2 regions of the Massilia sp. SYSU DXS3249 genome follow, and region 2 is predicted to be linked to the other one. Evidence: predicted binding sites of a transcription regulator. Region 2 holds the regulator's gene; the other holds the start of a gene.
What was found. The regulator NrdR, encoded in region 2, represses ribonucleotide reductase genes. The targets are predictions, from matches to a motif close to CACNANATNTNGTG.

Region 1: the regulator NrdR is predicted to act here: its motif matches at 5,009-5,022, upstream of ACWCIA_RS10655 (ribonucleoside-diphosphate reductase subunit alpha).

What each region holds. Positions count from the first base shown of each region.
Region 1 is NZ_JBSIPX010000007.1:117,916-133,871, reverse strand. Features, by position in the region: gene ACWCIA_RS10685 (ABC transporter ATP-binding protein) at 1-145, shown strand, start outside; gene ACWCIA_RS10680 (cytochrome C assembly family protein) at 222-1,031, shown strand; gene ACWCIA_RS10675 (PP0621 family protein) at 1,028-1,279, shown strand; gene ACWCIA_RS10670 (sensor histidine kinase) at 1,276-3,036, shown strand; gene ACWCIA_RS10665 (sigma 54-interacting transcriptional regulator) at 3,059-4,513, shown strand; gene ACWCIA_RS10660 (hypothetical protein) at 4,515-4,697, shown strand; gene ACWCIA_RS10655 (ribonucleoside-diphosphate reductase subunit alpha) at 5,277-8,177, shown strand; gene ACWCIA_RS10650 (ribonucleotide-diphosphate reductase subunit beta) at 8,252-9,379, shown strand; gene ACWCIA_RS10645 (DUF2188 domain-containing protein) at 9,851-10,081, shown strand; gene ACWCIA_RS10640 (hypothetical protein) at 10,710-11,978, opposite strand; gene ACWCIA_RS10635 (histone) at 12,100-12,549, shown strand; gene ACWCIA_RS10630 (YggT family protein) at 12,629-13,162, shown strand; gene ACWCIA_RS10625 (carbohydrate kinase family protein) at 13,313-14,254, opposite strand; gene ACWCIA_RS10620 (DUF3426 domain-containing protein) at 14,259-15,764, opposite strand; gene prmA (50S ribosomal protein L11 methyltransferase) at 15,778-15,956, opposite strand, start outside.
Region 2 is NZ_JBSIPX010000006.1:244,186-260,141, forward strand. Features, by position in the region: gene pal (peptidoglycan-associated lipoprotein Pal) at 1-519, opposite strand, end outside; gene tolB (Tol-Pal system beta propeller repeat protein TolB) at 558-1,823, opposite strand; gene tolA (cell envelope integrity protein TolA) at 1,871-2,827, opposite strand; gene ACWCIA_RS09945 (biopolymer transporter ExbD) at 2,853-3,284, opposite strand; gene tolQ (protein TolQ) at 3,299-3,982, opposite strand; gene ybgC (tol-pal system-associated acyl-CoA thioesterase) at 4,008-4,412, opposite strand; gene ACWCIA_RS09960 (SDR family oxidoreductase) at 4,754-5,500, opposite strand; ZMP/ZTP riboswitch at 5,640-5,755, shown strand; gene glyA (serine hydroxymethyltransferase) at 5,859-7,106, shown strand; gene nrdR (transcriptional regulator NrdR) at 7,199-7,657, shown strand; gene pilV (type IV pilus modification protein PilV) at 7,781-8,326, shown strand; gene ACWCIA_RS09980 (PilW family protein) at 8,323-9,240, shown strand; gene ACWCIA_RS09985 (pilus assembly PilX family protein) at 9,247-9,891, shown strand; gene ACWCIA_RS09990 (type IV pilin protein) at 9,921-10,373, shown strand; gene ACWCIA_RS09995 (GspH/FimT family pseudopilin) at 10,370-10,924, shown strand; gene ribD (bifunctional diaminohydroxyphosphoribosylaminopyrimidine deaminase/5-amino-6-(5-phosphoribosylamino)uracil reductase RibD) at 10,955-12,061, shown strand; gene ACWCIA_RS10005 (riboflavin synthase) at 12,074-12,703, shown strand; gene ACWCIA_RS10010 (nuclease-related domain-containing protein) at 12,806-13,591, opposite strand; gene ACWCIA_RS10015 (S9 family peptidase) at 13,805-15,766, shown strand; gene ACWCIA_RS10020 (M16 family metallopeptidase) at 15,912-15,956, opposite strand, start outside.

The sequences.
Region 1 (15,956 bases), on a different contig from region 2:
GCGCGACATGCTGGTCGAGCTGCCGCGCCTGCGCGACCCGGCTTCCCCGCAATTCAACGACCTCAAGCGCGAGCTGGGCCAGCTGGTCATGGAGGAGCAGCAGCGGCACCACAGCGACGAACTGCGCATGGCGGCCAGCGATTAGGAGCCTTGTCGGTCGCTCCAGGCAGCGGAAGGGGAGGGGCTGCCACCGCCGTTTGGCGATGGTGTAGACTGCCGCTATGCACAACACCCTCTTTTTTGCCGCGGCTTTCCTGTACGCGGCCTGCGCCCTGCTGCCCTCAGGCCGGGGCGCTGTCATTTCAGGCGTCACCGCGCTGGCCTGGGCGCTGCACGGCGCCGCCCTGTGGAGCGACGCCTTCGCCCCGGACAGCCTGCGCATCGGTTTCGCCATCATGCTCTCGGCCGCCCTGTGGGTCTCGGTGGCGGCCTACTGGATCGAAAACCGCAACTTCGCACTCGACGGCCTGCGCCGCATGGTGATGCCTTTCGCCTTCGGAGCGGCGCTGCTGCCGGTGCTGTTCCCGGGCACGCTGATGCCGTTGCATGGCCAGTCGAGCGCCTTCGGCTGGCACGTTGCGGTGGCGGTGCTGGCCTACAGCACGCTGACCATCGCCGCCTTCCACGCGGTGCTGATGGCGCTGCAGGAAACGCGGCTGCATGCGCGCACCGTCACCGCCGGCGGCGGCTGGCTGGGCGGCGCGCTCGACCAGCTGCCGGCGCTGCTGACGATGGAAAAGCTGCTGTTCCGCCTGATCGGGATCGGCTTCGTGCTGCTCACCCTGACCGTGCTGTCGGGCGTCGTGTTCTCCGAGCAGCTGTTCGACCGCGCCATGCGCTGGGACCACAAGAACGTGTTCGCGCTGCTGTCCTGGCTGCTGTTCGCGGCCCTGCTGGCCGGGCGCCGCTGGCGCGGCTGGCGCGGCAAGACGGCGCTGCGCTTCACGCTGGCCGGGTTTGCCACGCTGGCGCTGGCCTATGTCGGCAGCCGTTTCGTCCTTGAAGTCGTTTTGCAGCGGGGAGTCGCATGAGCCGTATCGTTTTCTGGGTGATCCTGATCGTCGTGGTCGGCTTTGCCATCCGCGCCAAGCTGCGCGATGCCGCGCGTCGCGCCGAGCAGCACGTGCCGCCGCCGCGGCCGCGCACGCAAAACGCTGCCGTCATCGAAGACATGACCAGCTGTGCGCATTGCGGCCTGCATTTCCCGGCCTCGGAAGCCGTGCGCGTCGAAGGGCAGGACTACTGCAGCGCCGCCCACGCCGCCAAGATCGGCAATTGAAGCCGCGCCTGCCCTTGTCCGGCCAGGCGCGCGCGACCTTCTGGCGTTCGCTGCAGGCGCTGACCGTCACCCGCATCGTCATCGCCCTGGTGCTGATCCTGTACCTCGCCTTCGACCTGCGCGGGGGGCAGGCCGCGTTTGCGTCCATCCTTGCGCCGGCCTACGCGCGCACCTGCTTCTTCTATCTCGGCGCGGCGGTCTGCTTCGCGGCGCTCACCAGCCTGTGGCGGCGGCGCTTCCTGGCCCAGCTGGCGACCCAGGTCGCGGTCGACCTGGCCGTCATCTCCCTGCTGTACCTGGCGGCCGGCGGCGTGCGCAGCGGCCTCGGCATCCTCTACCTGTTCCCGCTGGCCGGCGCGGCGATCCTGGCGCCGCTGGTGCTGGCGCTGTTCTCGGCCGCGATCGCGACCATCTTCATCCTGCTCCACGCGTTCTGGCAGACGGTCGTGGCGGGCGGCGAGCCCACCCTGATGCAGGGCGGGATGTACGGCATCGCCTTCTTTTCCGTGGTGTGGTTGGTCAACCGGCTGGCCGCGCGCCTGATCGGCCAGGAAGAGCTGGCCGCCCAGCGCGGCGCCGACCTGCAGGTGCAGCAGGCGATCAACGAGATCGTCGTGGCCGACGTCGGCGACGGCGTGCTGGTGGTCGGCGCCGACGGCGCCATCCATACCGCCAACCCGGCGGCGCGCCGCATGCTCGGCTTCGAGGGCGCGCCCCTGCTGCGCATGGACGAGCCGGGGCTGGAGCCGGTGGCCCAGGCCTTCGCGACCTGGATCGGCAGCGGCGCCTCCATGCCCGCCCCGGCGGCTGCGCCGGCGGCGCTGTCCGCGGTCCAGCCGGTGGCCGGCGAGGCCGGGCCGGATGCGGCGTACGTGATCCTGAAGCCGTTCCAGGAGGCGGCGGGCGAGGGCGCCCCGCGTGCGCGGCGCGAGCAGCCGGCCCACCTCAAACTGCGTTTCGCGCGCATCCGGATCGAGGGGCAGTACGCTTCTCCCGGGCGCAGCGTCGTCTTCCTGCAGGACGTGAGCGCGATCGAAAACCAGGCGCAGCAGCTGAAACTGGCCTCGATGGGACGCCTCACCGCCAGCATCGCGCACGAGGTCAGGAATCCGCTGTCGGCGATCGGCCATGCCACGGCGCTGCTGGCCGAAGACCTGCACGGCAAGGCCGAGGTGCGGCTGTTGAAAATCATCGGCGACAACGTGGCGCGCGTGAACCGCATGGTCGAGGACATCCTGCAGCTGTCGCGCAAGGCCCAGCCGTATTCCGAACCGCTGCTGCTGGCCCCTTTTCTCGCCGAGCTGAAGGCGGAATTCTGCGAAACCCAGGACCTGGCCGATGATATAGTGTGGCTCGGTGGCGCCGGCGCCATCGAGGTGCGCTTCGACGCCCTGCACCTGCGCGAAGTGCTGGTCAACCTGCTCGGCAATGCGATCCGCTATGCCAGCCGCCGGCCGGGCAGCATCCGCATCTGGCCCGAGCTGGACGCCTTCGGCACGCTGGAGCTGCACGTGCAGGACGACGGCCCCGGCATCACGCCCGAGGTGCGCGCCCACCTGTTCGAGCCGTTCTACACGACCTCGAGCAAGGGCACCGGACTGGGACTGTACCTGGCGCGCGAGCTGTGCCTGAACAACGGGGCGAAGCTCGACTACGAATCCCGTCTCGATGCAGGTTCGGCTTCGGGCGAGCGCCGCGCGAGCGGGCGTTTCGTCATCACCTTCGCCCAGGCGTCAGCGTCCGGCGCCGCACGCTAGTTTTTTGGACGGAAAGGCAGTCATGAGTTCTCCCCGCATCCTTGTCGTCGACGACGAACCCGACCTGCGCGACCTGCTCGAGATCACCCTCGTCAAGATGGGACTCGACGTCGATTGCGCGGCGACCCTGCGCGAAGCGCGCCGGCTGGTCGAGGACAACGCCTATGCGCTGGTGCTGACCGACATGCGCCTGCCCGACGGCCTGGGGCTGGAACTGGTGCGCGAAGTGTCCGGCAGTTCGAAGACCCCGATCGCCGTCATCACCGCCTTCGGCAGCGCCGAAAACGCGGTGGTGGCGCTCAAGGCCGGTGCCTTCGACTACGTCTCGAAGCCCGTGGTGCTCGACGAGCTGCGCGTGATGGTGCGCTCGGCCCTGAAATTATCGGAAAAGGCAGCGGGAACGGCGCCGGACGGGGAGGGCACGGGCTCGCGCCTGATCGGCGCCTCACAAGCGATGCAGTCGCTGCGCGCCCAGATCGCGCGCCTGGCGCGTTCGATGGCGCCGATTGCGATCAGCGGCGAATCCGGCGCCGGCAAGGAACTGGCGGCGCGCGAGATCCACGCCCAGAGTTCGCGCGCCGCAAAGCCGTTCGTCGCCGTGAACTGCGGCGCGATCCCCGAGAACCTGATGGAATCCGAGTTCTTCGGCCACCGCAAGGGCGCCTTTACCGGCGCCGGCGAGGAGCGCGAGGGCTTCTTCCAGGCTGCCAACGGCGGCACCCTGATGCTCGACGAAGTGGCGGATCTGCCGCTGGCGATGCAAGTCAAACTGCTGCGCGCGATCCAGGAGCGGCGCGTGCGCAAGATCGGCGCCACGGTGGAAGAACCGGTGGACGTGCGCATCATCAGCGCGACCCACAAGGACCTGGCGAAATGCGTCGAGACTGGCGTCTTCCGCCAGGACTTGTTCTACCGCCTGAACGTGATCGAGCTGACGCTGCCGCCGCTGCGCGAGCGGCTCGACGATCTGCCGGTGCTGGCGAATGCCATCCTCGCTCGCCTGGCCGGCCCCGGCGGCGCGTCGCTCGGGCCGGGCGTGCTCGACGCCCTGCGTGCGTATTCCTTCCCCGGCAACGTGCGCGAGCTGGAAAACGTGCTGGAACGGGCGCTGGCCTTTGCCGACGGCGGCGTGATCGGGGTCGAGGACCTGTCGCTGAAGGCTGCGCGGCCGGCCGCGCAATCGGCCGACACTGTGCGCCCCGAACCCGTGCCGGTGGTGGCGACGCCGCCGTCGCCGGCATTGCCGGTCTCGACGCCGGCTGCCGCTCCCGTGGCCCAGGAAGCGCCGGGACTGGGTCCGGCTTCCCTGCCGAGCAACCTGCCGGCCTACCTGGAGCAGGTCGAGCGCGACATCATCGGGCGCGCGCTGGCCCAGACCCAGTTCAACCGCACCAGGACCGCCGCCCTGCTGGGCCTGAGCGTGCGCCAGTTGCGCTACCAGATGCAAAAACTCGATATCCAGGCACCGGAGAACTGACATGCCCAAATTGCTACGCTATGCCGCCCTGGCGATCGCGCTGCTCGCCGCCGTCATGTGGATGAAGCACGAGAAGCAGGCCGAGGCCTGCCGCAAGGCCGGCGGCAGCTGGGACGGCGCGTCGAAGGCCTGCGTGCAGGTGGAGCCGGAGCCGGCCGCCGATGAGCGGTCGCGGTCGCGCTGACCGGACGCCGGCCTGCGAACCGGGCCATCGCATGCTTCGGTTTGCGCTGCAACAATGTCAAATATTGTCAAAAAGCGTTGCCTTTTCGCCAGTGCAAAATGGTGCGTGCTGCACCATGTTTAAGCACGTGCACGAGCCGCTGAACAAGCTTTGAGCAGCAGGTTAGTGACCACTTACCGGGCGCGGCGCATTCGATGTCCAGCGTGGCAAAGTCAAGAGTCCGGCGCGTAAAAAACACCCGAATTTGAAAATTTAATCACTTGCGGCTTGCGCGGACCAAGTACTACAATTAGTCCATTGTCAAACCACGGCACTATATCTAGTGGTAGCAGACTCAAGTATCAAAGACCTGATGTGTAGCAGGGGCAACAATCAAGCGTTTCCTTGGCCTTGCAGCGTCCTTGCTTCATATTTGCTTCAAGCAATTTAAATCCTTCGGCAGCAGCGTTGTCCAGCCTGGTCATCCCGGGCTGGCCGGGGTTCGTTTTGCCGACTGTTTTTTTGTAAATAATGGCTGCCCGCGCATGCGGGTGATCGACCAATGTAGGCGGCAGCCCGACTGCCCATCCTGGAGGCCCAATGCAGACATCTCAAGACATTTCCATCCACCCGCACGCGGCCCCAGGTACGCCAACCGGCGGCAATAGCGCCGCCGAGATCGCCGCCCGCGCCGACTACCGCATCCTGCGCCGCAACGGCGCCGTGGTGCCGTTCGAGCCGAACAAGATTTCGGTCGCGATGACCAAGGCCTTCCTGGCGGTCGCCGGCGGCCAGGGCGCGGTGTCGGCCCGCATTCGCGAGCTGGTGGAAGAGCTGACCAACAACGTGGTCGCCGCCCTGATGCGCCGCCAGCCGAACGGCGGCACCTTCCACATCGAAGATGTGCAGGACCAGGTGGAACTGTCCCTGATGCGCTCGGGCGAGCACGATGTCGCACGCGCCTACGTGCTGTACCGCGCCAAGCAGATGGAAGAGCGCCGCGCCGCCAAGGAAGCCGCCGGCGCGTCGACCGTGCAGGCCCCGCAGATCCACGTGATCGACGGCGGCGAGCGCAAGCCGCTCGACATCAACGATGTGCACGCCCTGGTGAACGCTGCCTGCGCCGGCCTGGAAAAGCACGTCGACGCCGATGCGATCGTCGCCGAAACGCTGCGCAACCTGTACGACGGCGTGCCGGTCGAGGAACTGCACAAGTCGGCCATCCTGGCCGCGCGCGCGCTGATGGAAACGGATCCGGCCTATAGCCAGGTCACCGCCCGCATCCTGCTGCACACGATTCGCAAGGAAGTCTTCGGCAAGGAAGTGCCGCAAGCGAAGGCCGCCGCCGAATACGTCACCTATTTCCCGCAGTACGTCGCCAAGGGCATCGAGAACGAACTGCTCGACGCCGAACTGGGCAACTACGACCTCGAGCGCCTGGCGAAGGCCATCGTTGCCGACCGCGACCTGCAGTTCGGCTACATCGGCCTGCAGACCCTGTACGACCGCTACTTCCTGCACGTGCGCGAGACCCGCATCGAAATGCCGCAGGCCTTCTACATGCGCGTCGCGATGGGCCTGGCCCTGCGCGAAACCGACCGCGAAGAGCGCGCCATCGAGTTCTACAACCTGCTGTCGTCGTTCGACTTCATGAGCTCGACCCCGACCCTGTTCAACTCGGGCACCCGCCGCTCGCAGCTGTCCTCGTGCTACCTTACGACGGTCGGCGACGACCTGGAAGGCATCTACGACGCCATCAAGGAAAACGCACTGCTGTCGAAGTTCGCCGGCGGCCTCGGTAACGACTGGACCCCGGTGCGCGCGCTCGGCTCGCGCATCAAGGGCACCAACGGCAAGTCGCAGGGCGTGGTTCCGTTCCTGAAAGTGGTCAACGACACCGCCGTCGCCGTGAACCAGGGCGGCAAGCGCAAGGGCGCGGTCTGCGCCTACCTGGAAACCTGGCACATGGACATCGAGGAATTCCTCGACCTGCGCAAGAACACCGGCGACGACCGTCGCCGCACCCACGACATGAACACGGCGAACTGGATTCCCGACCTGTTCATGAAGCGCGTGATGGAAAAGGGCCACTGGACCCTGTTCACCCCGAGCGAAACGCCTGACCTGCACGACCTGGTGGGTAAAGCCTTCGAGCAGGCCTACCTGGCCTACGAGGCGAAGGCCGAGCGCGGCGAAATCCGCGTGTTCAAAAAGATCGAAGCGCTCGACCTGTGGCGCAAGATGCTGTCGATGCTGTTCGAGACCGGCCACCCATGGATCACCTTCAAGGACCCATGCAACATCCGTTCGCCGCAGCAGCACATCGGCGTCGTGCACTCGTCGAACCTGTGCACCGAGATCACCCTGAACACCAGCGCCGACGAAATCGCGGTCTGCAACCTGGGCTCGATCAACCTGCCGCAGCACATGAAGGGCGATGGCCTGGATCACGTGAAGCTGCAGAAGACGATCCGCACCGCGATGCGCATGCTCGACAACGTCATCGACATCAACTACTACGCCGTGGAAAAGGCGCGCAACTCGAACCTGCGCCACCGCCCGGTCGGCATGGGCATCATGGGTCACCAGGACTGCCTGCACATGATGCGCGTGCCGTTCGCCTCGGATAAAGCCGTGGAGTTCGCCGACAAGTCGATGGAAGCCGTCTGCTACTTCGCCTACCTCGCCTCGACCGAGCTGGCCGAAGAGCGCGGCCGCTACGAGTCGTATGAAGGTTCGCTGTGGGACCGCGGCATCCTGCCGCAGGACTCGATCAAGCTGCTGGCCGAAGAACGCGGCGGCTACCTCGAGCAGGACACGAGCGAGTCGATGGACTGGACCGTGGTGCGCGAGCGCATCAAAGCTTTCGGCATGCGTAACTCGAACTGCGTGGCGATCGCCCCGACCGCGACGATCTCGAACATCATCGGCGTGTCGGCCTGCATCGAGCCGACCTTCCAGAACCTGTACGTGAAGTCGAACCTGTCGGGCGAATTCACCGAGATCAATTCGTACCTGGTGCGCGACCTGAAGGCGCGCGACCTGTGGGACGAAGTCATGATCGCCGACCTGAAGTACTTCGACGGTTCGCTGTCCAAGATCGACCGCGTGCCGCAAGACCTGCGCGACATCTACGCGACGGCCTTCGAAGTCGAGCCGAAGTGGCTGGTGGAACAGGCATCGCGCCGCCAGAAGTGGATCGACCAGGCGCAGTCGCTGAACATCTACATGGCCGGCGCCTCGGGCAAGAAGCTCGACGAAACCTACAAGCTGGCCTGGCTGCGCGGCCTGAAGACGACCTACTACCTGCGCACCATCGCGGCGACGCACATGGAGAAGTCGACCAGCCGTACCGGCGCACTGAACGCTGTGCCGGTCTCGGGCGGCCTGGTGGGCCACGCGGCGCCAGCGGCGGCACCTGCTGCTCCGGAAGCAGACGGCGCGGCCTGCTACCTGCGTCCGGGCGATGCCGGGTTCGACGAGTGCGAAGCTTGCCAATAAGTTTTAATCATTGAATGCACGCCCGGCCTTCGCGCCGGGCGCTGCCGCCACAGAATAGAAAAGAAGGAACCATCATGTTGTCATGGGACGATGAACCAACCAGCGCGCAAGGCGTACCAACTGCGCGCGCACCACTGCCTGCCGGCGCCGCCGCGTCGGAAGGCGCCAGCGCCGCCGAGGTCGCCAAGCGCGTCAACGCCGACGACAAGCGCATCATCAACGGCAAGACCGACGTCAACCAGCTGGTGCCGTTCAAGTACAAGTGGGCCTGGGACAAGTACCTGGCCGGCTGCGCGAACCACTGGATGCCGCAAGAAGTGAACATGCAGCGCGACATCGAGCTGTGGAAGAGCCCGAACGGCCTGTCGGAAGACGAGCGCCGCCTGGTCAAGCGCAACCTCGGCTTCTTCGTCACCGCCGACTCGCTGGCCGCCAACAACATCGTGCTGGGCACCTACCGCCACATCACGGCGCCGGAATGCCGCCAGTACCTGCTGCGCCAGGCTTTCGAAGAGGCAATCCACACCCACGCCTACCAGTACATCGTCGAGTCGCTGGGCCTGGACGAGAAGGAAATCTTCAACGCCTACAACGAGATCGCGTCGATCCACGACAAGGACCAGTTCCTGATCCCGTACATCAACGTCCTGACCGATCCTGACTTCAAGACCGGTACGCTCGAAGCGGACCAGACGCTGCTGAAATCGATCATCGTCTTCGCCTGCATGATGGAAGGCCTGTTCTTCTACGTCGGCTTCACCCAGATCCTGGCGCTCGGCCGCCAGAACAAGATGACCGGCGCCGCCGAGCAGTACCAGTACATCCTGCGCGACGAGTCGATGCACGTGAACTTCGGCATCGACCTGATCAACACGATCAAGATGGAAAACCCGCTGCTGTGGACCCCGGCCTTCCGCGAGGAGATCAAGGCCCTGTTCCTGGAAGCCGTGGAACTCGAATACCGCTACGCCGAAGACACGATGCCGCGCGGCGTGCTGGGCCTGAACGCGACCATGTTCAAGGGTTACCTGCGCTTCATCGCGAATCGCCGCGCCGTGCAGATCGGCCTCGATCCGCTGTTCCCGAACGAAGAGAATCCGTTCCCGTGGATGAGCGAGATGATCGACCTGAAGAAGGAGCGCAACTTCTTCGAGACGCGCGTGACCGAGTACCAGACCGGTGGGGCGCTGAACTGGGATTGATGGGCTTATAGTGCTGCTGGGCTTGCAAAGTAGGTAGCACGTCTATATCAACGAAAATGTTCCCGCTGCAAGTTCAAAACTTGCAAGCTTCGGGAAATTACGCCAAAAAACAAAAACGGACCTAGGTTCCTAGGCCTAGGTCCGTTCTGTACCGTTGGGCAAGGTGGCTCAACGGGGGTGTCCTAACTAGGGTACTAGTGAGAAACGTGAGGTCTTTCACTATACCTTAGAAGCTCACTCTTAGTCCACCACCTGGATTGGAGGTGATCTATGTGCGTCGTATAAACGCAAAGCCAGCCCCGCAAGGTTTTCGCTGGGTCTGCTGTAGGTTTCGCAAAGTGCGCGGTTCTTCACAACGTGTTCTTGATGCGCATGAATACGGCTACGAAGCATGGTGCTTTTTAGTGCCAACTAAGTAATTGGCCATGTGAGGAGCATGCTGCTCCTCACTACTACACTTAAGGTATAGATATGACAGCAAGGAAAAACAATCATCATGTTGTCCCGCATAACGATGGCTGGGCAGTACGCCGGGAAAATTCTGACCGTGTGTCGGGCACTTTCTCGACACAACGTGAGGCAATTGAGAGGGCTCGTACAATCTCTCAAAACCAGCATACAGAACTGTATATTCATCGTCCCAACGGTCAGATCCGTGAACGAGATAGCCACGGTAACGATCCCAGTCCACCAAAAGGTTAAATGGCACTGAAGATCAAAAATCAATTTTGAGAGGAGCGGGGACAGTCAGCAGGCAGTCTTGCGATCTTGAGATCTTGCAAAGCTATCTGGGCGACCCAGAACTCGCTGAAGTGGGATTGATTCTGCAAGCCGTGACCTGAAGAGGTAGCGAACCACGAAGAACCCGGCGAGCAATTGCTGGGTTTTTTTATGTCATATTTGACGGTGCCCCTGATGTCTTTCGGCCGTCCTCAAACGCTGATTTACGCTCCAAGTGATCCCGATCAAGTGCCTTCGCAGGCACGGGGCGTCGCGAAATGGTCCAATAGGGCGTTTTAACCGTGCGCGGGTTGCGCACTGACAAGGTTTTCGTGTACTTTACGTGATTGAATTTGTCAAAACATGAACATGTCAGTTTTTGCATGTTCGGGGGCAAACTAAACCGATCGAATTCATGGGACGCTGATTCCATCAGTATGCACAAACGCCAAGCGAAAAGAACAAGCCGCACTGCCTGATCTTCTTCAGGCAAGGCGGCTTTTTCTTTTCGTGCCTGCAAAGGTAGCGATGTGAAAACGCAACTGAAACAGTGGGGGAGTGTCCCGACGTCGTTGGCTGAAGCGCTGCAATCGTGAGGAGTTGCAGCAGTTCAGCTGGTGCCGGATTCATGGGCAGTGACCGATTGGTTTATGCCGATGAATGATTCGCCTGACTTCAGGGTCGGCCGGATTTCAACCTTGTAGCGTATTTTCTCATCGCAGAGAAGGAGAACGAAAATGGCAACAGCCGCTAAGAAACCAGCAGCAAAACCGGCAGCCAAGGCTGCCGCCAAACCGGCCGCCAAGGCCGCCGCAGAAAAACCAGCTGCCAAGCAGGCTGTCGCCGCCAAGCCGGCCGCCAAAGCCGCAGCGAAGACGCCGGCAAAAGCCGCAGCGAAGACGCCGGCAAAAGCCGCTGCCAAGCCGGCGGCGAAAGCTGCAGCGAAGCCAGCGGCAAAGGCCGCAGCGAAGCCGGCAGCCAAGCCAGCCGCCAAAGCTGCAGCAAAACCAGCAGCCAAGCCAGCCGCGAAGAAGGCCGCTGCCGCCAAGCCGGTAGCGAAAGCCGCAGCGACCAAGTCGGCCGCCAAGGCATCAGCGAAGACTGCAGCCAAGGCACCGGCGAAGGCCGCAGCCAAAGCACCAGCGAAGACCGCAGCCAAGGCACCGGCAAAGACCGCAGCCAAGGCACCAGCGAAGACCGCTACTAAAGCACCAGCGAAGACCGCAGCTAAAGCACCTGCGAAGACTGCAGCCAAGGCACCAGCGAAGACTGCGGCCAAGGCACCAGCCAAGAGCGCAGCCAAGGCACCTGCGAAGACTGCTGCCAAGACACCGGCAAAAGCCGCAGCTAAAGCACCAGCGAAGACCGCTGCCAAGGCACCAGCGAAGACCGCTGCCAAGGCACCGGCAAAAGCCGCAGCTAAAGCACCAGCGAAGACCGCTGCCAAGGCACCGGCAAAGACCGCCGCTAAAGCACCGGCAAAAACCGCAGCTAAGGCACCAGCGAAGACTGCAGCCAAGGCACCAGCAAAGGCCGCAGCTAAAGCACCAGCCAAGACTGCAGCCAAGGCACCAGCGAAGACCGCAGCCAAGGCACCGGCAAAGGCCGCAGCTAAGGCACCAGCGAAGACCGCAGCGAAGGCACCAGCGAAGAGCGCAGCCAAGGCACCAGCGAAGACCGCAGCCAAGGCACCAGCAAAGACCGCAGCCAAGGCACCGGCAAAGACTGCGGCCAAGGCACCAGCGAAGACCGCAGCCAAGGCACCAGCGAAGACCGCAGCCAAGGCACCGGCAAAGACCGCGGCTAAAGCACCAGCAAAGACCGCAGCCAAGGCACCAGCGAAGACTGCAGCTAAAGCACCAGCGAAGACCGCAGCCAAGACCGCAGCCAAGGCACCAGCGAAGCAGGCAGCGACCAAGACCGCAGCACAGGCTCCGGCCAAGGCCGCAGCAACCAAGCCTGCAGCCAAGGCAGCCACCAAGCCGGCAGCCAAGCCAGCCGTGACGGAAGCGCCGAAAGCAGCAGCCAAGCCAGCAGCCAAGGCAGCGACCAAGCCAGCCGCCAAGCCGGCAGCCAAGCCAGCCGCCACGAAAGCCGAAGCCAAGCCGGAACCGAAGACCGAGATGAAGGCCGAAGCCAAGCCGGAAGCCAAAGCCGAAGCGAAGCCGGAAGCGGCTGCCAAGGCCGAGGCCAAGCCGGAAGCGGCAGCCAAGGCGGAAGCCAAGCCTGAGGCGTCCGCCAAGGCCGAAGCCAAGCCGGAAGCTGCGGCCAAGCCGGCCGCCAAGAAATCGGCAGCCAAGAAGCCGGCCGCCAAGGCAGAGGCCAAGCCGTCGGCGCAGCCGGCCGCCCAGGCAGGCGCGGAAGCCAAGCCGGCCGCACCGGCTCCAGCCGCGAAGACCACGCTGTCGCCGGCCGCCGCCTGGCCGTTCCCGACCAGCAGCCGTCCGTAATAGCAGGACAAGCCCGCTTAGGGCAAAATACCGCTGTGTGAACCGTTCACACAGCGGTTTTTTATTTCAAGGAGTCCTCGTGCTGCCCATTCTTCAGTTGATCGTCGATACCGCTGCCACCGTATTGGGTGCGGTGCTGCTTCTGCGTTTCTGGATGCAGGCCATCCGCGTTCGTCCTCCCTCGTCGGTGGCACAGTTCACGTTCACGCTGAGCGATTGGCTGGTCAAGCCGCTGCGCCGCATCGTGCCGGGCGCGGGCGGCTACGACTGGGCGAGTCTGATCGCCGCCTTCGTCGTGGTGCTGCTGGCCACCTCGATCTACCTGCTTGCGGGAGCGACAGGCGAGCAGGTGTTCCTGTTCGCGCTCGGCCGCTTCGTCAAGTGGATCATCTACGGTTTCGTGGCGCTGCTGATCATCGAGGCCATCTTCAGCTGGGTCAATCCGCACGCGCCGCTGGCGCCCTTCGTGCACGCGCTGAACGATCCTCTGCTACGGCCGATCCGCCGCGTGGTGCCGCCGATCGGCGGGCTGGATTTGTCGGTGCTGGTGGCGGTGCTGCTGCTGCAGATCGTGCTGTACCTGGTGAGGATGGTGATACCGGGGCCGTATTGAGCGGTCCAGGCGGGATGTGAAAATGGGCAGCGTGGGCTGCCCATTTTTTTGGCTTCGCTTGATGTGCGCAACGCGTGGAGTTATTCAAGCCGGGGGCTTGAATGACGAGTTCACCCTACAGACGATGCCTCGGGCGCGGGCCGTAGGCGACTAATTGAAGCGGTAGCCGAACGCGGCTTCGAATCTGGTCGCGATCTCGGCAGGCGTAAAGGTGTGGTTCTGGCCGCCCTGGTGGGCGATCTTGATCGAGCCGAGCAGGCTGGCGAGGCGGCCGGTGGTGCTCCAGTCGAAGCCTTGCGCGATGCCGTACAGGAGGCCGGCGCGGTAGGCGTCGCCGCAGCCGGTCGGGTCGACCACGGCGGCTGCCGGCACGGCCGGGATGTCGTAGCGTTCGCCGCCGGCGTAGATCTCGGAACCCTTTTCGCCGCGCGTGACAATCAGGGCGTCCAGGCGCGATGCGATCTCGTCGAGCGACAGCTTGGTACGCTCCATCACCATCTCGAATTCGTAGTCGTTGGCGGCCAGGTAGGTCGCCTGTTCGATAAAGGCGAGCAGTTCTTCGCCGCTGAACATCGGCAGCTGCTGGCCCGGGTCGAACATGAAGGGCACGCCCAGCGCGGCGCAGTCGCGCGCGTGCTTGAGCATGCCGTCGCGGCCGTCCGGAGCGATGATCGCCACGCGCAGTTCGCCGCAGTCGGCCACGTTGTTCTCGTGCGAGAACTGCATGGCGCCCGGGTGGAAGGCGTTGATCTGGTTGTTGTCCTGGTCGGCGGTGACGAAGCACTGGGCCGTGTAGGCGTCGCCGATGGTCTTGATGGCGCGCGTCTTGATGCCGAAGTTGCGCAGGCGCTCGAGGTAGTCGCCGCCGTCCTGGCCGATGGTCGCCATGATCAGCGGGTCGCCGCCGAGCAGCTTGAGGTTGTAGGCGATGTTGGCCGAGCAGCCGCCGTACTCGGTGCGCAGGGTCGGCACCAGGAAGGAGACGTTCACGCGGTGCAGCTGGTCCGCCAGCAGGGTCTCTGCGAAGCGGCCGTGGTACTGCATGATTTTGTCGAAGGCCAGCGATCCGCAGATCAGGGTGGTGTGGGTCATATGCTCAAGGATAGAAGACGGCGATGTGGTAGCCGGATGGTTGCAGGTCGTCCACGCGGAAGTGGAGCTTGATGGCCTGGGTGGCGCCGGGCGCCATGCCGTTCGCGACCAGCGTCCCCGGGGCGAGGTAGTCGCGCGGCGCGAACACGCGGCGCACCAGCGGCTTGTCGTTGGTGTCGATCAGGGTCAGTTCCAGGCTCGGCCAGGCTTGCGCCGTGGCGGAACCGTTGCGCAGCTCGGTCGTGAACGAATAGGCGCCGCCGCCGAGGGTCGTCAGTTCGCCCGTTTCGATCGCCAGGCTGTCGACCTGCGCCGGCAGTTCGACGCGGCAGCCCAGCAGGGCGCAGCTCGACACCAGCGCGGGCTTGGCCGCCGGGAAGCGCGCGGCGAGGGCGTTGCGGAAGGTAGTCAGGCCTTGCGCGACCAGGACCAGCAGCAGCACGGCCGAGCCGGCCAGCATGGCGATCCTGCGGGTGCGCCCGGATTGTTCCTGGTGGCGGCTGCGCCTGACGAATTCGGGCTCGTCGATCTCGGCAACGCGCAGTTTCGGCTGCGGCTCGATCCTGGTCGGGGTCAGCTTGGAGCGGCGCGCGGCGGCTTTTTCGGCCCGTTTCGCCGCAGGCGTGCGCGGCACCGGCGGCACTGGTGCCGCGGCAGGAGAATAAGTGCTGGCGGCGGACTCGCGCGTCAGCAGTGGCGGCGCGTCGTCGGCGCGCGGGCGCGGCTGCGGTGCGGCGCCGGCAACGGCAGCGGCGCTCGGGGCGGATTCGGGTTCGTGGTCGGGCAGGGCGGTGGCCACCAGCTCTTCGTCCACGGGCAGGTCGAAGACGGGTTCGCGACGGCCGCTGCTGTCCGGCGCGATGGCCGCGTGCACGAGCGGCGCGGCCTGCTCCGGCGCCGGCGTGACCGTCTCGGGAGCGATGGCCTCCTCCTCGGTGGACGGCATGGCAGCCGGCGCATCCGCAAGCGCGGTTTCCGGGGCAGGTGCGTCGACCGTTTCCTTCGGCGGGCGCGACCAGGGCTGCAGCAGCGACAGCGGATCGATGTCCTCGTCGGCTACCGTTGCCGGTTCGGCCGCGAGCTTGCCTTCATCGCCGGCATCGTCGGGCGACGCCACCTTCGGCAGGATGCCGAGCGGGTCGAAGGTGTGGTCGAAGTCGAGCGTGTAGACCGGCTGGTCCTCGAAGTCCGTTTGTTCAGGCAGCGCCGGGGCTTCGGTAGATTCGCCGGCGCCGTCCCCGGTGTCGACGATGGTGAAAGGCAGCTCGTCCTCGGACGAAGCAGGTTCCGGGACCGGCGCGGTCTCGGCGGGCGTTACATCGGGGGGGGGAGCAGGGACAGGCTGCGCCGGCGCCTTGGGGGGCAGCTTGTCGAGGTCGACCAGCGTGGCGCTGCCGTCGAAGATCTCCTGGCAGGCGCCGCAGCGCACGATGCCCCCGCGCAGCTTGAGTTGGTCCGAGGCGACCCGGAACATCGTGCCGCAGTGGGGGCATTGGGTGGCGAGCGCCATGCCTGGGCTCCCGTTAAGCAGAAGTGGAGCGCGCGGCCGGTACCGTGTCCTGGCCAAGCGTCCCCTGAAGGGCAACCCAGCCGTCCTGCTCGGCCCAGACGCCCAGCTTGATGAAAGGTGCGTAGGCGGCGGCCACTTCCTCGGCCTGGCGCGCCAGCACGCCCGACAGCACCAGCGAACCGCCGGGCGCCA
Region 2 (15,956 bases):
CTGGTAAACGATGTCCGCACGGCGGTTTTCCGCCCAGGCGGCTTCGCCCGAACCGGTTGCCTTCGGCTTTTCTTCGCCCAGCGACACGGCTTCCATCTGGGTCTCGGCCACGCCCAGCGCTGCCATCGAGCGGCGCACGGCTTCGGCGCGCTTCTGGCCCAGGGCCAGGTTGTACTCGGTGCCGCCGCGATCATCGGTGTTGCCTTGGATCAGGATCTTGCGGCCCTTGTTCTGGTTCAGGTACTGCGAGTGGTTGGCGACGACTGGCTTGCCGTCTTCACGCACCACGTAGCTGTCGAAGTCGAAGTACACGCTGCGGTTGGCCAGTACGCCTTTCGGATCGTTCAGCGGATCGACGGTTGCCTGCTCCACTGGACGGATGTCGCGGGTGTCGGCGGCGACCGGCGCTTCAGGGGTCTTCTCGACGACTGGCGGCGGGGTGACCGGCGCTGGGGATTTGCAGGCTGCGAGCAGGGCTGCAGTGGCGATGATGAAGCTGACACTCTTAACGTTGCGCATGGGTTTTTCTCCTGGTCTTGGTTAGTGATTTACTACATTTACTTCATGAAGGGACCCCAGCTGGGCTCCCGAATGTTTCCCGCTTTCGTCGTCAAACGCTGCTTGACCCGTCCGTCCACCGATACCACGGCCAGCGAGGTACGCCCGCCGCCCTTGATCGCGTACATGATGTACTTGCCGTTCGGCGAAAAACTCGGTTCGGAGGCCCCATCGGCCAGGCGCAGCTCCTGGCCGCTGGCCAGGTCTTTCGCGTAAAGGGAGAAACCGCCATCGCGCTGTGCAATCCAGGCCAGGGTCTTGCCATCTGGAGACACGCGCGGGCTGATGTTGTAATTGCCGCTGAAGGTGACGCGGGTGGCCGGGCCACCCGACGCGCTCATCTTGTAGATCTGCGGACCGCCGCTGCGGTCGCTGGTGAAATAAATGCTCTGGCCGTCGGCCGAGAACTGCGGCTCGGTATCGATGCCGTTGGAATTCGACAGGCGGCGCAGGCCGGAACCGTCCGCGTTCACGATGTACACCTGGTAGCTGCCCGACTTAGACAGGGCAATGGCCAGCTTGCTGCCGTCCGGCGACCAGGTCGGCGCCGAGTTGCTGCCTTTTTCATTGGCGATCACGCGCCGCTTTCCCGAGACCAGGTCCTGCATGTAGATGACCGGCTTGCGGTCTTCGAAGGACACATAGGCTACCTTGCCTCCGTCCGGCGACCAGGACGGCGAGATGATCGGCTCGCGGCCGCTGACGGCGACGATCTCGTTTTCGCCGTCGGCGTCGGCCACCGCCAGCGCGTACTGGCGGCCGGCGCGGTTTTCCTTCACGTAGGCGATGCGGGTCGAGAAGATGCCGCGGGTGCCGGTCAGCTTTTCATAGACGTCGTCGGCGATGCGGTGGGCCTGCAGGCGCGTGTAGCGCGGCTGCACTTCGCCGCCCAGCTGCGACAGCTGGCTGCCTTTCACGGTGTCGTACAGCTTGTAGCGGACGGCGAAGCGGCCGTCCGGCTGGCGCTGCACGCTGCCGACCACCAGGGCGTCGGCGCCGCGCGCCTTCCAGCTGCTGGCGTCGATGCTGGCGCTGTCGCTGATGACCTGGCCGGCGTCGATCACCTTGAAGACGCCGCTGCGCTCGAGGTCGGCGCGGATGATGTCCGAAACGTCGGCCGGGGCGATGCCTTCGTCGGCAAAGGCAGCAACCGCGACCGGGATCTGGTTGCTGCCGACGCCTGCGATTTCCACTTGTAGCTGGGCATGGGCCGCCGACCCCAGCATCAGGGTGGCGCTAAATAACAGGATATGAAGTTTTTTCATGCGTTCTCTTCTCGGCAAAGATTGTTCAGCTCAGTGTTCAGCTGTGTTCAGTCCAGGTCTTTCATGGAGAAATTGACCACGATAGTGCGCTCCACCGTACCATCTTTCTTCTTTGGAAGCGGTGACGATTTGTTAATGCCGCGCTCCACGGCTTCGTCGAACTGCGGCACGCCGCTGCTCTTGGTCAGGCGAACCGACAGGATCTCGCCCGTCGGCAGCTGGTCGACCTTGAAGACGGCCTTCGGGTTGCCCGGCAAGCCGGCGTCTCCGGCGTAAACCGTATTACTCTTTACCTTGGCCGCGATGGCCGCCTGGTAGCCGGCGTCGATCTTCGGCGCGGTCGATTTCTGGGCGCTGCCGGTGCTGCCTGCGGCGCCCATCATGCGCTTGAGCTCCTCGTCGCGCATCTTGTCGAGCTTGGCCTGCTCTGCGGCTTCGGCTTTCGCCTTCGCGGCCTTTTCGGCGGCGAGCTTCTTCTTGTCGGCTTCCGCCTTGGCGTCGGCGAGCTTCTTCTTTTCGAGTTCTTTCTTCTCGAGTTCCTTCTTCTCGGCCAGCTTCTTCTCGGCTTCTTCTTTCTTCTTCAGCTCCGCCAGCTCGCGCTCGCGTTCCTTCTTCTGTTCCAGTTCGCGCTTCTCGAGCAGCTCGCGCTGCTTCTTCTGCTCGGCGAGCTTCTTCTCGCGCTCCAGGTTGATGTCGGGCGCGGCCGGCTTGACCGGCTCCGGCTCGACGGCCTTCGGCGGTGGCGGCGGCGTCGGGGTCGGTTCGGGACGCGGCTCGGGTTCCACGACTTCCTGAGGAGGCGGCGGCAGCGGCGGCGCGGCGGCGGACTCCACCTTCATGTCCCACACTTCCGCCTCGACGGCCGGCGGCTCGGTGTTCTGCCAGCTGATGCCGATCCACAGGAAAGCCAGCAGCGCGGCGTGCACCGCCAGCGCCAGCAGGATCGCCGGTACGCGGTTCGGTTCGGGCGGCACCGTGTAGGGGGCACCGCTGGTGGCTGGCATCGCTGGCTTCATTGCGGACATGGCGTTACTGCGTGGCGAGGCCGACGCGGTTAATTCCTAGCTTTTTCGATTCAGAAATCAGCTCGATGACTTCCGCGTACTTGCTCTCGCGGTCGCCCGAGATCATGACCGGGTAATCCGGGTTCTCGTCGTGCAGGTCGCGCAGGCGCTCGAGCAGGGCGGCGCGGTTCGGCATCGATTCGGCGGCCACCGTCTGCTTGCCGTTTACGCCGATGGAGAGCGTGGCGTCGGGCTTGACGGTGATGTGGATATAGGTGTCCGGTGGCAGGGCGGATTTTTCCGCGCTCGGCAGGTTGACCACGTTCGGCGTCTGGTTGGCCGGCACCGCCATGAAAATGATGAGCAGCACCAGCATCACGTCGATGTAGGGGACGACGTTGATCTCGGACTTGAACTTGCTGCGGCGTCCGCCGCGCATGCTGCTGGAAAAAGCCATGTTCGATCCTCCGCTCAGCGCGACTGGCGCTGCAGGATGTTCGAGAATTCTTCGACGAAGCTCTCGAAGCGGGTTGCCAGGCGGTCGATGTCGTGCGTGAAGCGGTTGTAGGCCACGACCGCCGGAATCGCCGCGAACAGGCCAATGGCGGTGGCGATCAGCGCTTCGGCAATGCCGGGGGCGACGATGGCCAGGGTTGCCTGCTGCACGCTGGCCAGGCCGCGGAACGCGTTCATGATGCCCCAGACGGTGCCCAGCAGGCCGATGTAGGGCGAGACGGAACCGACCGAGGCCAGGAAGTTCAGGTGCAGGTCGAGGCCGTCGAGTTCGCGCTGGAAGGCGGCGCGCATGGCGCGACGCGAGCCGTCCAGCACCGCGCCCATGTCGAGGGCGTCGCGCGAGGCCTGCTTGCCCTTGATGAATTCACCCATGCCGGCTTCGAAGATGCGCGCCAGCGGGCCGCTCTGTTCACGCTGGGCGGAAGCGCTCTGGTGCAGGGTATGCAGGTTGCCGCCGGCCCAGAAGCTGCGCTCGAACTGCTCGGTCAGGCGCCGCGCGGCGCGGATCGCAAAGACCTTGCGGAAGATGTACGACCAGCTGACTACCGACAGCACGAGCAGCAACAGCATGATGAGCTGCACGATGATGTGCGCGTTGCTGATGAGGGCGAGGAAAGATAGGTCGTGGGTCGGTGTCATCGGTTATGCAATATTGTTGAATGGGTCAAGCGGCACGCATTTTATCAGCCACTTCGATGGGGAGCGAGCGCGGGCGTACCGTGGCGATGTCGACGCAGCCCACTTTCACGCTGGCGGCGGCCAATAAACGCTCGCCGCAGTACGCCTGCTGGACGAACTGCACCGAGGCGCGGCCGAGCTTTTCGATCGACAGGGTCAGGGTCAGCTCGTCGTCGAGGCGGGCCGGGGCGTGGTAATCGATCGTCGCGCTGCGCACGACGAAGGCGACACCCTCGCGGTCGATCAGGTCCTGCTGCCTGACGCCAGCGGCGCGCAGCCATTCGGTACGCGCACGCTCGAAGAATTTCAGGTAATTCGCGTAGAACACGATACCGCCGGCATCCGTGTCCTCGTAGTAGACCCGTACTGCCCAGGTGAAAACGGAAGGCATGTCAGTTTGCCATAAATGATAATTGGAAACATTTTACGCCATTCGCGCATATGTTCGCTAGCGAACACCCGGGCCGGGCAGGGGACCGGGAGCTCTTGCTCAGCCTGTTGAGCGCGCACTAGTAGACGAGAGACAACGCTGTCAGGACAATAACTGTAACACTTTCTCACAATTATCGAATCCGGGGCGCACGGTGTGATGCTCTGGGAAATTATCTATTGACCCGTAGGGTGGACGGGTTTCCCGTCCACGCGTTCAAACAGGGCAACATCAGCCGAGCAGGTGTTGTAGACGTGGTTTGAACGCGTGGACGGCGAAGCCGTCCACGCTACGAAAACCGGTCAGCTGCGCTTGATATTGAACGGCGAGAAGCCCTGGCAGGTCGGCATCAGCTCGATGCTGTTCACGTTCACATGCGGCGGCAGCGTTGCGATCCAGTAGGCGGTGTCGGCGATGTCCTTGGCCGTCAGCGGTGTCGTGCCTTCATACACCTTGGCCGCCGCGGCGTCGTTGCCCTTGAAGCGCACGTTCGAGAACTCGGTGCCGCCGCACAGGCCCGGCGCCAGGTTGGTGGCGCGCACGCCGGTGCCGACCAGGTCGGCGCGCAGGTTCAGCGTGAACTGTTCCACGAAGGCCTTGGTGGCGCCGTAGACATTGCCGCCGGGGTAGGGGTAGTGGCCCGCCACCGAACCGAGATTGATGACCAGGCCGCTGCCGCGCTCGACCATGCTTGGGAGCAGGGCGCGCGTCATCGTCACCAGGCCCTGGCAGTTGGTCGCGATCATGGTTTCCCAATCGTCGAGCGGCGCCTCGTGAGCGGGAGCGGTGCCCAGCGCCAGGCCGGCGTTGTTGATCAGGACGTCGATCTGGCGCCAGGATTGCGGCAGCAGGGCCAGCGCTTCCTCGATCGACGCCTTGTTGGTCACGTCCATCTCGACCGGCAGCGCCGATTCGCCCAGTTCCGCGGCAAGCGCTTCGAGGCGTTCCTTGCGGCGCGCGGCCATGACGACCTGGTGGCCGTTGCGAACGAAGGTGCGGGCCATTTCGGCGCCGAAACCGGCTGAGGCGCCGGTGATGAAAACGATCATGATGGAGTTCCTCGGTTGGCAGAAGCTCCATGATTGTAGCCGAAATGACCATCTTGCCTGACCGGTCGGGGCAGTTGCCAGCCTGGCACGGCTTTCCTTGCCCTAAGCGGGCAGTTCCCATTACAATCCCGAGTCCATTTACGTCTCACGTGACTGGCGAATCCGTGACGCAAGCGAATCAGCGGCGTTACGGGAAAGGTGGATATACCACCGGGGAACGTGAGATTTCATCCGCCGTTCGCCTGGGCAGCCGACAATGGTTCGCGTGCATTTTTGCGTCGCGGCTGGCTGCTTCCTGGCCTTCTTGCCGATCCAACACTGCCGTTGTCCGGTTCTCTTATCGATTGGAGTTTTGTTCATGTTTGCAAAAGATCACACGCTGGCCAAGGTCGACCCGGAATTGTGGGACGCCATTCAGAAGGAAAACACCCGTCAGCAAGATCACATCGAGCTGATCGCGTCCGAGAACTACACCTCGCCGGCCGTGATGGAAGCCCAGGGCTCCCAGCTCACGAATAAGTACGCCGAAGGCTATCCGGGCAAGCGCTACTACGGCGGCTGCGAATACGTCGACGTCGCCGAGCAGCTGGCGATCGACCGCGTCAAGCAACTGTTCGGCGCGGAAGCGGCCAACGTGCAGGCGAACTCGGGTTCGCAGGCGAACCAGGGCGTGTTCTTCGCGATGCTCAAACCCGGCGACACCATCATGGGCATGTCGCTGGCCGAAGGCGGCCACCTGACCCACGGCATGGCGCTGAACATGTCCGGCAAATGGTTCAACGTCGTTTCCTACGGCCTGACCGAGCAGGAAGACATCGACTACGAGCAGATGGAGCGCCTGGCGCGCGAGCACAAGCCGAAGATGATCATCGCCGGCGCCTCGGCCTTCGCGCTGCGCATCGACTTCGAACGCTTCGCGAAAGTGGCGAAGGAAGTCGGCGCCTACTTCATGGTCGACATGGCCCACTACGCAGGCCTGATCGCCGCCGGTGAATACCCGAACCCGGTGCCGTACGCCGACTTCGTCACCTCGACCACGCACAAGTCGCTGCGCGGCCCGCGCGGCGGCATCATCCTGATGAAGGCCGAGTTCGAGAAGCAGATCAACTCGGCGATCTTCCCGGGCATCCAGGGCGGTCCGCTGATGCACGTCATCGCCGGCAAGGCCGTCGCCTTCAAGGAAGCGCTGTCGCCCGAATTCAAGGCCTACCAGCAGCAGGTCGTCAAGAACGCGAAGGCCCTGGCCGACGCCCTGATCGCGCGCGGCCTGCGCATCGTCTCCGGCCGTACCGAAGCCCACGTGATGCTGGTCGACCTGCGTTCGAAAGGCCTGACCGGCAAGGAAGCGGAGGCGATCCTGGGCCAGGCGCACATGACCTGCAACAAGAACGGCATCCCGAACGACCCGCAGAAGCCTTTCGTCACCTCGGGCATCCGCCTGGGGAGCCCGGCGTTCACGACCCGCGGCTTCAAGGAAGAAGATGCGACCAAGGTGGGCCACCTGATCGCCGACGTGCTGGACAACCCGCACGACGCCGCGACCATCGAGCGCGTCAAGGCTGAAGTCAAGGTGCTGACCGACAAGTATCCGGTCTACGCAGCCTGAGCGGAAACAGCTAGCCAGCAACAAGAGTAGGATCGAGGGAACGGTAGCCCGACAAGCCGGGGTGCCGTTCCTTTTTGCTTTATTATTACGCCATGAAATGTCCGTTCTGCCAGCATGAAGACACCCAGGTCCTCGATACCCGCGTATCCGAGGAGGGCGACGCCATCCGGCGCCGGCGCCGCTGCGGCAAATGCGACAAGCGCTTTACCACCTACGAACGCATCGAATTGTCGATGCCGATCATCGTCAAGAAGAACGGCAGCCGTACCGAATTCGCGTCCAGCAAACTGCGCGGCAGCCTGATGCTGGCCCTGAGGAAGCGCCCGGTCGCGGCCGAGGCGATCGACGCCGCCGTCGCCTCGATCGAGGAAAAGCTGCTCACCAGCGGCCGGCGCGAAGTCGATACCGGCTATGTCGGCGAACTCGTCATGCAGGAGCTCAAGCGCCTCGACGAAATCGCGTATATCCGCTTTGCTTCCGTCTACAAGGACTTCAAGGACCTGGCCGAGTTCCAGCAGGCCCTCGCCGAAGTCGGCCATCCCCGAAAGTAAATTTCCCCGTACACCGCTCCGGCACCCACTCCGCGCACGCTTGAGCCATCGCAGGCTCGGCCGAAAGCGCGCTGATAACTTCGCAGCTCGCGCAATCCTGCGCTTGAATCGTGGAGGTGTCCCGTGCAGCGGTCTCGCTTGCAGTGCCGGCAATGCGGCGGCTTTACGCTGCTCGAAGTGCTGGCGGCCATGTTCGTACTGGCGGTCGGCGCACTCGGTGCAGCCGGCAGCCAGGCCGCGAGCGCGCGGCTGCGCCAGCAGGCGGCGCTCGAATCCGAGGCCGTGGCGCTGGCCGCTTCGCTGGCGGCGCGCATGCGCGTCAACACGGCGCAGATGGCGCTGTCCGACGCCGTCAATCCCTATCTCGAGCTCGATTACGACGCCGCCGGCGGGGCGCCGTCCGCGCCGTCCGTGCACTGCTTCGGCGGGGCCGCATGCGACAGCGCCCAGCTGGCGCGCTTCGACCTGCATGAAGTCGCGCAGGGCGTGCACGATGCCTTCCCGGGCGGACGCATCGTGCTCTGCCGGGACGCCGCCGCGACGAGCGGGGCGCTCGAGTGGGCCTGTTCGGGCGCCAGTTCTGCGCCGCTGGTTGTCAAGATCGGCTGGCGCCGGCCGGGCGACCCTGGCCAGGCGACGCCCTTCGTCGCCATGGTGGTGTCGGGATGAAGCTGCATCCTTCGCTGCGCGAGTACGGCATGACGCTCGTCGAGCTGCTCGTCGCGCTCGCGCTCGGCCTTGGCCTGCTGCTGGCGGCCTCGATGCTGCTGGTGGGCGCGAACCGGTCGCATGAGGCGCAAGCCGATGCCGTCGGCCTCGACGACAGCGGGCGCTATGCGCTCTCGCTCATCGGGCGCGCGGTCGGGCAGGCCGCTTTCGTCGACTGGGAGCGGGTCGGTAATGCGCCCATCGATACCATGCCGGCGCCGGTCTCCGGGCTGGACGGGCGCACGCTCTCGAAAACGGCCGCCGGCATCCAGGCTTCCTTGCCCGACGCCGTCCACGGCAGCGACGTGCTGGCCCTGCGCTATCCCGGCGCAGGCCATGCCCCGGATGGCGACGGCAGCGTCCTCAACTGCGCCGGCTTTGCCGTGCATGAAGCCGAGGAGGGCTGGAGCATCTTCTACGTCGCACGGGACGCCGGCGGCAAGGCTGAGCTGCGCTGCAAGTACCGCGGCGCGAGCAACTGGAGCGCCGACGCCCTGGTCAAGGGTGTCGACGGTTTCCAGGTGCTGTACGGGATCGACACCGACAGTCCGGCCGACGGCATTCCGAACCGCTACCTGAACGCGACCGCCGTCGACGCGCTGGACGCCGCCCTCGGCGTGGTGGGCACGCCTGAGCTGAACAAGAAAACCTGGTGGAAGCGCGTGACCAGCATCCGGGTGTCGCTGCTGCTGCACGGCGACCGACGGTCTGCCGCACCGATCCAGCCGGCGGCCTGGACCCTGTTCGGTCCTGCCTACGATGGCGGCCTTGATCCCGGCACGCGGCTGGCGGCGAGCGAGCTGGACGGATCCGGGCCGGCGCCCGGGCGCCGCCTGTTCAGCGCCGTGTTCGCCGTCGGCGCGCCGCTCCAGTAGGCCGCCATGCGCGCCCGACCGCCATCGCGCCAGCAGGGCGCAGCCCTCGCGACCGTACTGTTCCTGATGCTCGCCGTCCTGATGATGTCAGCCTCCAGCATGCGCGCCGCGCTCTCGGCATCGAAGTCGGCACGGCACGAACGCGACCGCCAGGTGGCGCTGGCGGCGGCCGAGGCGGCGCTGCTGGACGCCGAGCGCGACATCGACGGCGCGGCCGGCCCGGCCTCGCCGCGCACGGCGATCTTCGCCGCCCAGGATGCCGGCGCCTTCATGGAGCGCTGCACGGGCGGCGCCGAGCGCAGCGGGCTGTGCAGCCTGAACGGACCGTCCGGCGCGCCCGCCTGGCAGGCGGCGGACCTGGCGGGCGACCAGGCTGTCGAGTACGGGCGCTTTACCGGGCGGTCGATGCCGACCGGCGCCGGACTGCTGCCCGCGCGTCCGCCGCGCTACCTGATCGAATTGCTGCCGGCGCCGGCGCACGGAACTGCGCCGCGCTACCGGATCACCGCCATCGGCTTCGGCGCCGAAGCCGCCACCGTCGTTGTCCTGCAGGGCACCTACCAGCGCGCCGCCGGCACGGCGACTCCCGGCCGCCGCCTGGGACGGCGCGAAATCGCCAACTGGCCCGAGCTGCACCGGGCCGCTTCCTGAACAGCCTGATTTTTCAAGAGGAGCAAACCATGAACCGCCGCAAACGGCTTGGTGCCGGCTTTACCCTGATCGAAATGCTGGCCGTGCTGCTCATCCTGTCCGTGCTGGCGGCGCTGGCCTACCCGGGGTATGCCGGCTATATGACGAAGGCGCGCCGCACCGAAGGGCAGGTGGCGCTGCTGAACGCGATGCAGCAGCAGGAGCAGCACCGTGCACTCCACCATACCTATGTCGCCTTTTCCAGCGCCGCCCCCATCCAGGGCATGCCCTGGTGGTCGGGCAGCCGCGCCGAAGGCAGCGCCTACGAGCTGGAAGCGCAGGCCTGCCCCGGCGCCGCCCTGCGCGACTGCGTGCAGCTGCTTGCACGCCCCGGCACGGCCAGGGTCGACGCCCGCTTCAGCGACCCCGAATGCGGCACGCTGACCCTGTCGAGTACGGGCGAGCAGAGGGCGGGAGGCACCGGCAAGCGGTGCTGGCCATGAAGCGCCGGCTGCCCGGCTTTACCCTGGTCGAACTGCTGGCCGTGCTGGCGATCGGCGCGGCGCTGCTGGCGGTCGCCTTGCCCGACCTGAATGCGCTGGTGCGCAATCAGCAACTGCGCGCCGCCAGCAGCGACTTGTTCGAGGCGATCGGGCTGGCGCGTGCGCAGGCGATCGCCCGCAACGAACGCATCCGGCTGGCGCCGCGCGACCCGGCGGGCAGCGACTGGGCCCAGGGCTGGACGGTCTTCGCCGACCGCGACGGCGACGGCGCGGCCGGTCCCGGCGACGACATCATCGCCGTGCATGGGCCGCTGGCGCCCGGGTTTGCCTTCGACTATGCCTTCACCGGCCCTGCGCTGCCGCAATACATCGCCTACAATGGCGCCGGGCGCAGTTGCAGCGGCACTAACGGCAGCGCGGCGCGCCCGGGTACGCTGTCGCTGTTTCATGGCGGCGCGATCCGCCGTATTAAAATCAACATGCTGGGCCGGGCGCGCATCTGCAACCCGGCGCGCGAGGACAATTGCGAGGGCGCCGACGCTCCCTCTTGAAGCGCGTTACCGACACCGACGAAGACCATTTTGCAGATCAAGACCGATACCGAGGGCATGGCCCTGGCCCTGGAGTGGGCCGCGAAGGGCATGTACATTACCGCGCCCAACCCGCGCATAGGCTGCGTGATCGTGAAGGACGGCGAGGTGATCGGCGCCGGCCACACCCAGCCCGCCGGCCAGGCCCACGCCGAAGTCCAGGCGCTGCGCGACGCCGCCGCGCGCGGCAAGGACGTGCGCGGCGCCACCGCCTACGTCACGCTCGAACCGTGCAGCCACTACGGGCGCACGCCGCCGTGCTCGAAGGCGCTGGTCGAAGCAGGTCTGGGCCGCGTGGTGGCGGCCATGGGCGACCCCAATCCGCTGGTGGCGGGGCGCGGCATGGCCCAGCTGGAGGCGGCCGGCATCGAGACCGCGTCCGGCCTGCTGGCCGAGGCTGCGCACGAACTGAATATCGGCTTCTTCTCGCGCATGCAGCGCGGCCGGCCCTGGGTGCGCCTGAAGACGGCGGCCAGCCTGGACGGCATGACGGCCCTGAACAGCGGCGAGAGCCAGTGGATCACGGGGCTGGACGCCCGCGCCGACGGCCACGCCTGGCGCGCCCGCGCCTGCGCCATCCTGACCGGCATCGGCACGGTGAAGGCGGACGACCCGCAGCTGACGGTGCGTGGCGTGGAGACGCCGCGCCAGCCGCGCCGCGTGATCGTCGACAGCCGGCTCGACATCGACCTCGGGGCGCGCATCCTGCAGGGAGAACCCTGCTGGATCGTGGCGGCCGTGCCCCATCCGGAGAAAGAGGCCAGCCTGCGCGCGGCGGGGCACGAGATCATCCTGCTGCCGAATGCCGGCGGCAAGGTCGACCTGCCCGCGCTGATGCTGGAACTGGGCCGGCGCGAAATCAACGAAGTACACGTCGAGGCCGGTTCCAAGCTGAACGCCTCGCTGGTGCGCGAAGGCTGCGTCGACGAACTGCTGGTGTACCTGGCCCCGAGCCTGATCGGCGCCGGGCAGGGCATGTTCGCGCTGCCGCCATTGGACAGCCTGGCCGGCCGGATCGCCCTGCGTTTTCACACCGTGAGCCAGGTCGGCAGCGACTTGCGTATCCTCGCGCGTTTCACCCCTACAGAATCACATTAAGGAACAGATCGTATGTTTACTGGAATCGTCGCCGCCGTCGGCAAGATCAACTCCGTTGTGCCGCTGGCCGGCAGCGATGACGCAGGCGTGCGCCTCGAGATCGACGCCGGCGGCCTGCCGCTGGCCGACGTCGTGCTGGGCGACTCGATCGCCATCAACGGCGCCTGCATGACCGTGGTCGCCAAGACCGGCAGCGCCTTCGCGGTCGACGTCTCGCGCGAGAGCCTGAGCAAGACCGTGGGCCTGGACGCGCCGGGCGAAGTCAACCTGGAAAAGGCGCTGACCCTGGCCGAGCGCCTGGGCGGCCACCTGGTGTCGGGCCACGTCGACGGTCTCGGGACCGTTCACAGCTTCGAAGCCGTGGGCGAGTCGCGCGAGCTGGTCATCGACGCGCCGTTCGAGCTGGCGAAGTTCCTGGCGTATAAAGGTTCGGTGGTGGTCAACGGCGTCTCGCTCACCGTCAACCGCGTCGAGGACCTGGCACTCGATGGCGGCAAGGTGTGCCGGTTCTCGATCAACCTGATTCCGCATACGATCGAGGTGACAACCCTGAAGCACCTGCAGGCCGGGTCGAAGGTCAACCTGGAGATCGACCTGATTGCGCGGTATGTCGAGCGGATGCTGTCGGCTGCGAAGGCCTGAGGTTTTCGGGTTAACGTTTCTGCCGCGGGTTCTGCGGGCGTAGCAAGGCGTGGAGTCCTGACTCCACGCGTTTCAGAAGCGTGAACAGCTTCACCGGGTGGCTCAATCTGGATTACTGAAATGGAGCGAACTGCTCCCGCCCCCGTCGGGCGCCGGTGAATCCTGCACAGCCGGCGCCTCGTGCACAACCCCGAACCGCGCCATGTAATCGGTGGTGGACGGGCAGTGCAGCGCCACCAGCTTGTGGGCGATGTCGCCGATCGAGTCGTACAGGCCGGTGCGCAGCAGGCCGGCCGCCGCCTCCAGCGCCGGTGCGTTTTCCAGCGACTTGTTCATCCTTTCGATGAACTGGTCGGTCCTGATGACCTGCGAGGTATCGAAGCGGCGCGGGCGGTCGATGCGGGTGCTCGGCGCCACCACCACCCAGGATTCGATCGGGCAGTCGCCCAGTCCCAGCTTGTCCAGCGCCCGCCGCAGGACCGGCACCCGCGCGGCGTTCTGCGCCAGCGGCGAGGGTATGCTGTCCCAGGTTTTCGCGGACTCGTTCCAGCGCAGGAATTCGCCGGCCTCGGTGATCTTCAGGGCCTGCGAAAAATGCTTGGTGTCGAGCAGGTGGAAGCGGCGCGTGCGCTGGATCAGCAGGTGGTCGATCTGCGCCACTTCACCGCCGCCCAGGTCGAGCCGCAGATCGTGCACGACCGCCGTGCGCGTCGCGTCCTTCAGGTAGACATCGATCAGCCAGGCCGCCTCGCGCTCGCCCTTGAGCCCGGCGCGCATGGTGCGCAGCTGGCGCTCGATCAGCGCGCGCTTGTCGGGACCCGCCAGCGCGAGCATGCGTTCGAGTATCGTGACGACCGGTTCCTTGTTATCGCAGTCCTTGTAAATCATCCTCAACTCCCGCCCAGTTCGAACCTCCAGTCTAGCGGTGCGTCAAGGATCTGCCACCGAATTTCATGCATCTAGGCAAGATTACCCTTGCTGCATGGTTTTTGTTGCGCACCCGACGCACCCGAATCCGCGTAGACTGCGCGCTGCAAATCAAACATGAGTTCGCCCACAATCGCAGTGTCGATGCAGGGCGGCCGAGGACGAGGAGAAGAGATGAAACACGATGAGGGACGGGTGGGAGCCGGCGCGACGGCGTATGCGCTCGGGCTGGCGTTGCTGCTGGCTGCAAGCGGCGCCGCAGCGGCGCAGATGCGCGAATACCGGTCGGTGGCGATCAGCGCCGGCGGCGAGCGGATCGCCGCGATCGAGTCGCTGGACCCGGGTGTGCCGGGCCGCAGGGCGCATGCGCGCATCGTCGTGCGCGATGCCGCCAGCGGCCGGATCACGGCCGAGTACGACCCCTGCGCCAGCTGTTCCTACGATTTTCCGTCGTGGTCGCCCGACCGCGAAGGGCTCGCCTTCATTGCCGCCGATCCGTTGGGAGGCGTCGCGACGCTGTGGGTGGCGCGCGCTGGAAAGACGACGCCGCTCGGCGCCGTCAAGGGCGTCGCCAACACGGCGCGCTGGTCGCCCGACGGCGCCAGCATCGCGCTGCTCGCCACGGTCGGTGCCACCAAGCAGACCGGCGCCGTGGAAGCGGGCGCGCGCCAGGTCGGCGAGATCGGCGTGAGCGAGGATGCCCAGCGCATCGCCGTCGTCCCCAGCGCCGGCGGCCAGCTGCGGCTGGTGTCGCCGGCCGACACCTACGTCTACGAATACGGCTGGACGCCCGACGGCAAGGGTTTCGTGGCGACTAGCGCCAAGGGTAATGGCGACAACAACTGGTGGGTCGCCACGCTCGGCCACGTCGACGCCGCCAGCGGCGCCCTGCGCGTCATCGCCGCGCCGAAGATGCAGGTCAGCCTGCCCCAGGTGTCGCCGGACGGGCGCACGGTGGCTTTCGTGGGCGGCCTGATGAGCGACTTCGGCTCGGTCGGCGGCGACATCTTCACCGTGCCGCTGGCGGGAGGAGAGCCGGTCGACGTCACCCCCGGCTACGCGGGCTCCTTCAACGGCCTGGCCTGGAAGGGCGCGCAGCTGGTCGCCTCCAGCCTGCAGGGCGCCGAGATGGCGGTGGTCGCGATCGATCCCGCGACGCGCGGCACGCGCACCCTGTGGTCGGCGCCGGTGGCGGCGAACGGCTCGCGCGACGGCCGCATCGTCTTCAGCCGCGACGGCGCCAGCGCGGTCTCGGTGATCGAATCGTTCGAGGCGGCGCCGCACATCCATGCCGGCCGGCTGCCCGAGCTGAAGCCCATCACGGGCGACAACGAGGCCTTTGCGCCGCAGGTGCTGGCGCGCAGCATCGGCTGGACCAACGAGGGTTTCAGGAGCCAGGGCTGGCTGGTCGGGCCGCGCCAGGTGCCAACCGGGAAAAAACATCCGATGGTGGTGATCGTCCACGGCGGGCCGGCTTCGGCGGCCATGCCGCGTTTCGTCGCGAGCGGCGAATTCGGCAACCCGCTGGTGCGCGAGCTGGTCGAGCGCGGCTACTTCGTCTTTTACCCGAACCCGCGCGGCAGCTTCGGCCAGGGGTTGGCCTTCACCCAGGCCAACCGGCGCGATTTCGGCGGCGGCGACTGGCGCGACATCCTGGCCGGGGTCGACGCGGCGATCAAGGAAGCGCCGATCGACGGCGCCCGCCTCGGGCTGATGGGCCACTCCTACGGCGGCTTCATGACCATGTGGGGCGTCACCCACAGCGACCGCTTCAAGGCCGCGGTGGCCGGCGCCGGCATCGCCAACTGGATCAGTTATTACGGCCAGAACGGCATCGACCAGTGGATGGTGCCCTTCTTCGGGGCCGCCATGTACGACGACCAGGCCGTGTACCGGCGCGCCTCGCCGATCGAGTCGATCAGGAACGCCCGGACGCCGACCCTGCTTTACGTGGGCGAGCGCGACGTCGAGACGCCGGCCGTGCAGTCGATGGAGTTCTGGCACGGCCTGCGCGCGATCGGCACGCCGACCACGCTGGTGATCTACGACGGGGAAGGGCATGCGATCCGCAAGCCGGAGCACCAGCTGGACCAGCGCCGGCGGACGGTGGAGTGGTTCGAGAAGTACTTGAAATAGCGTAGGGGTTGTCGAGGCCAGTGGCCTCGACAACGGGTTCACCGGACGGCTTCGCCGTCCACGCGTTCAACCAATGCGAGATCAGCGGAGCAGACATTCACACGTGATCTGAACGCGTGGACGGCAGAGCCGTCCACCCTACGGTTTAACTTGCCGGCTGGGCTGCCTCTTCCTTCTTCGCCTCCGCCTT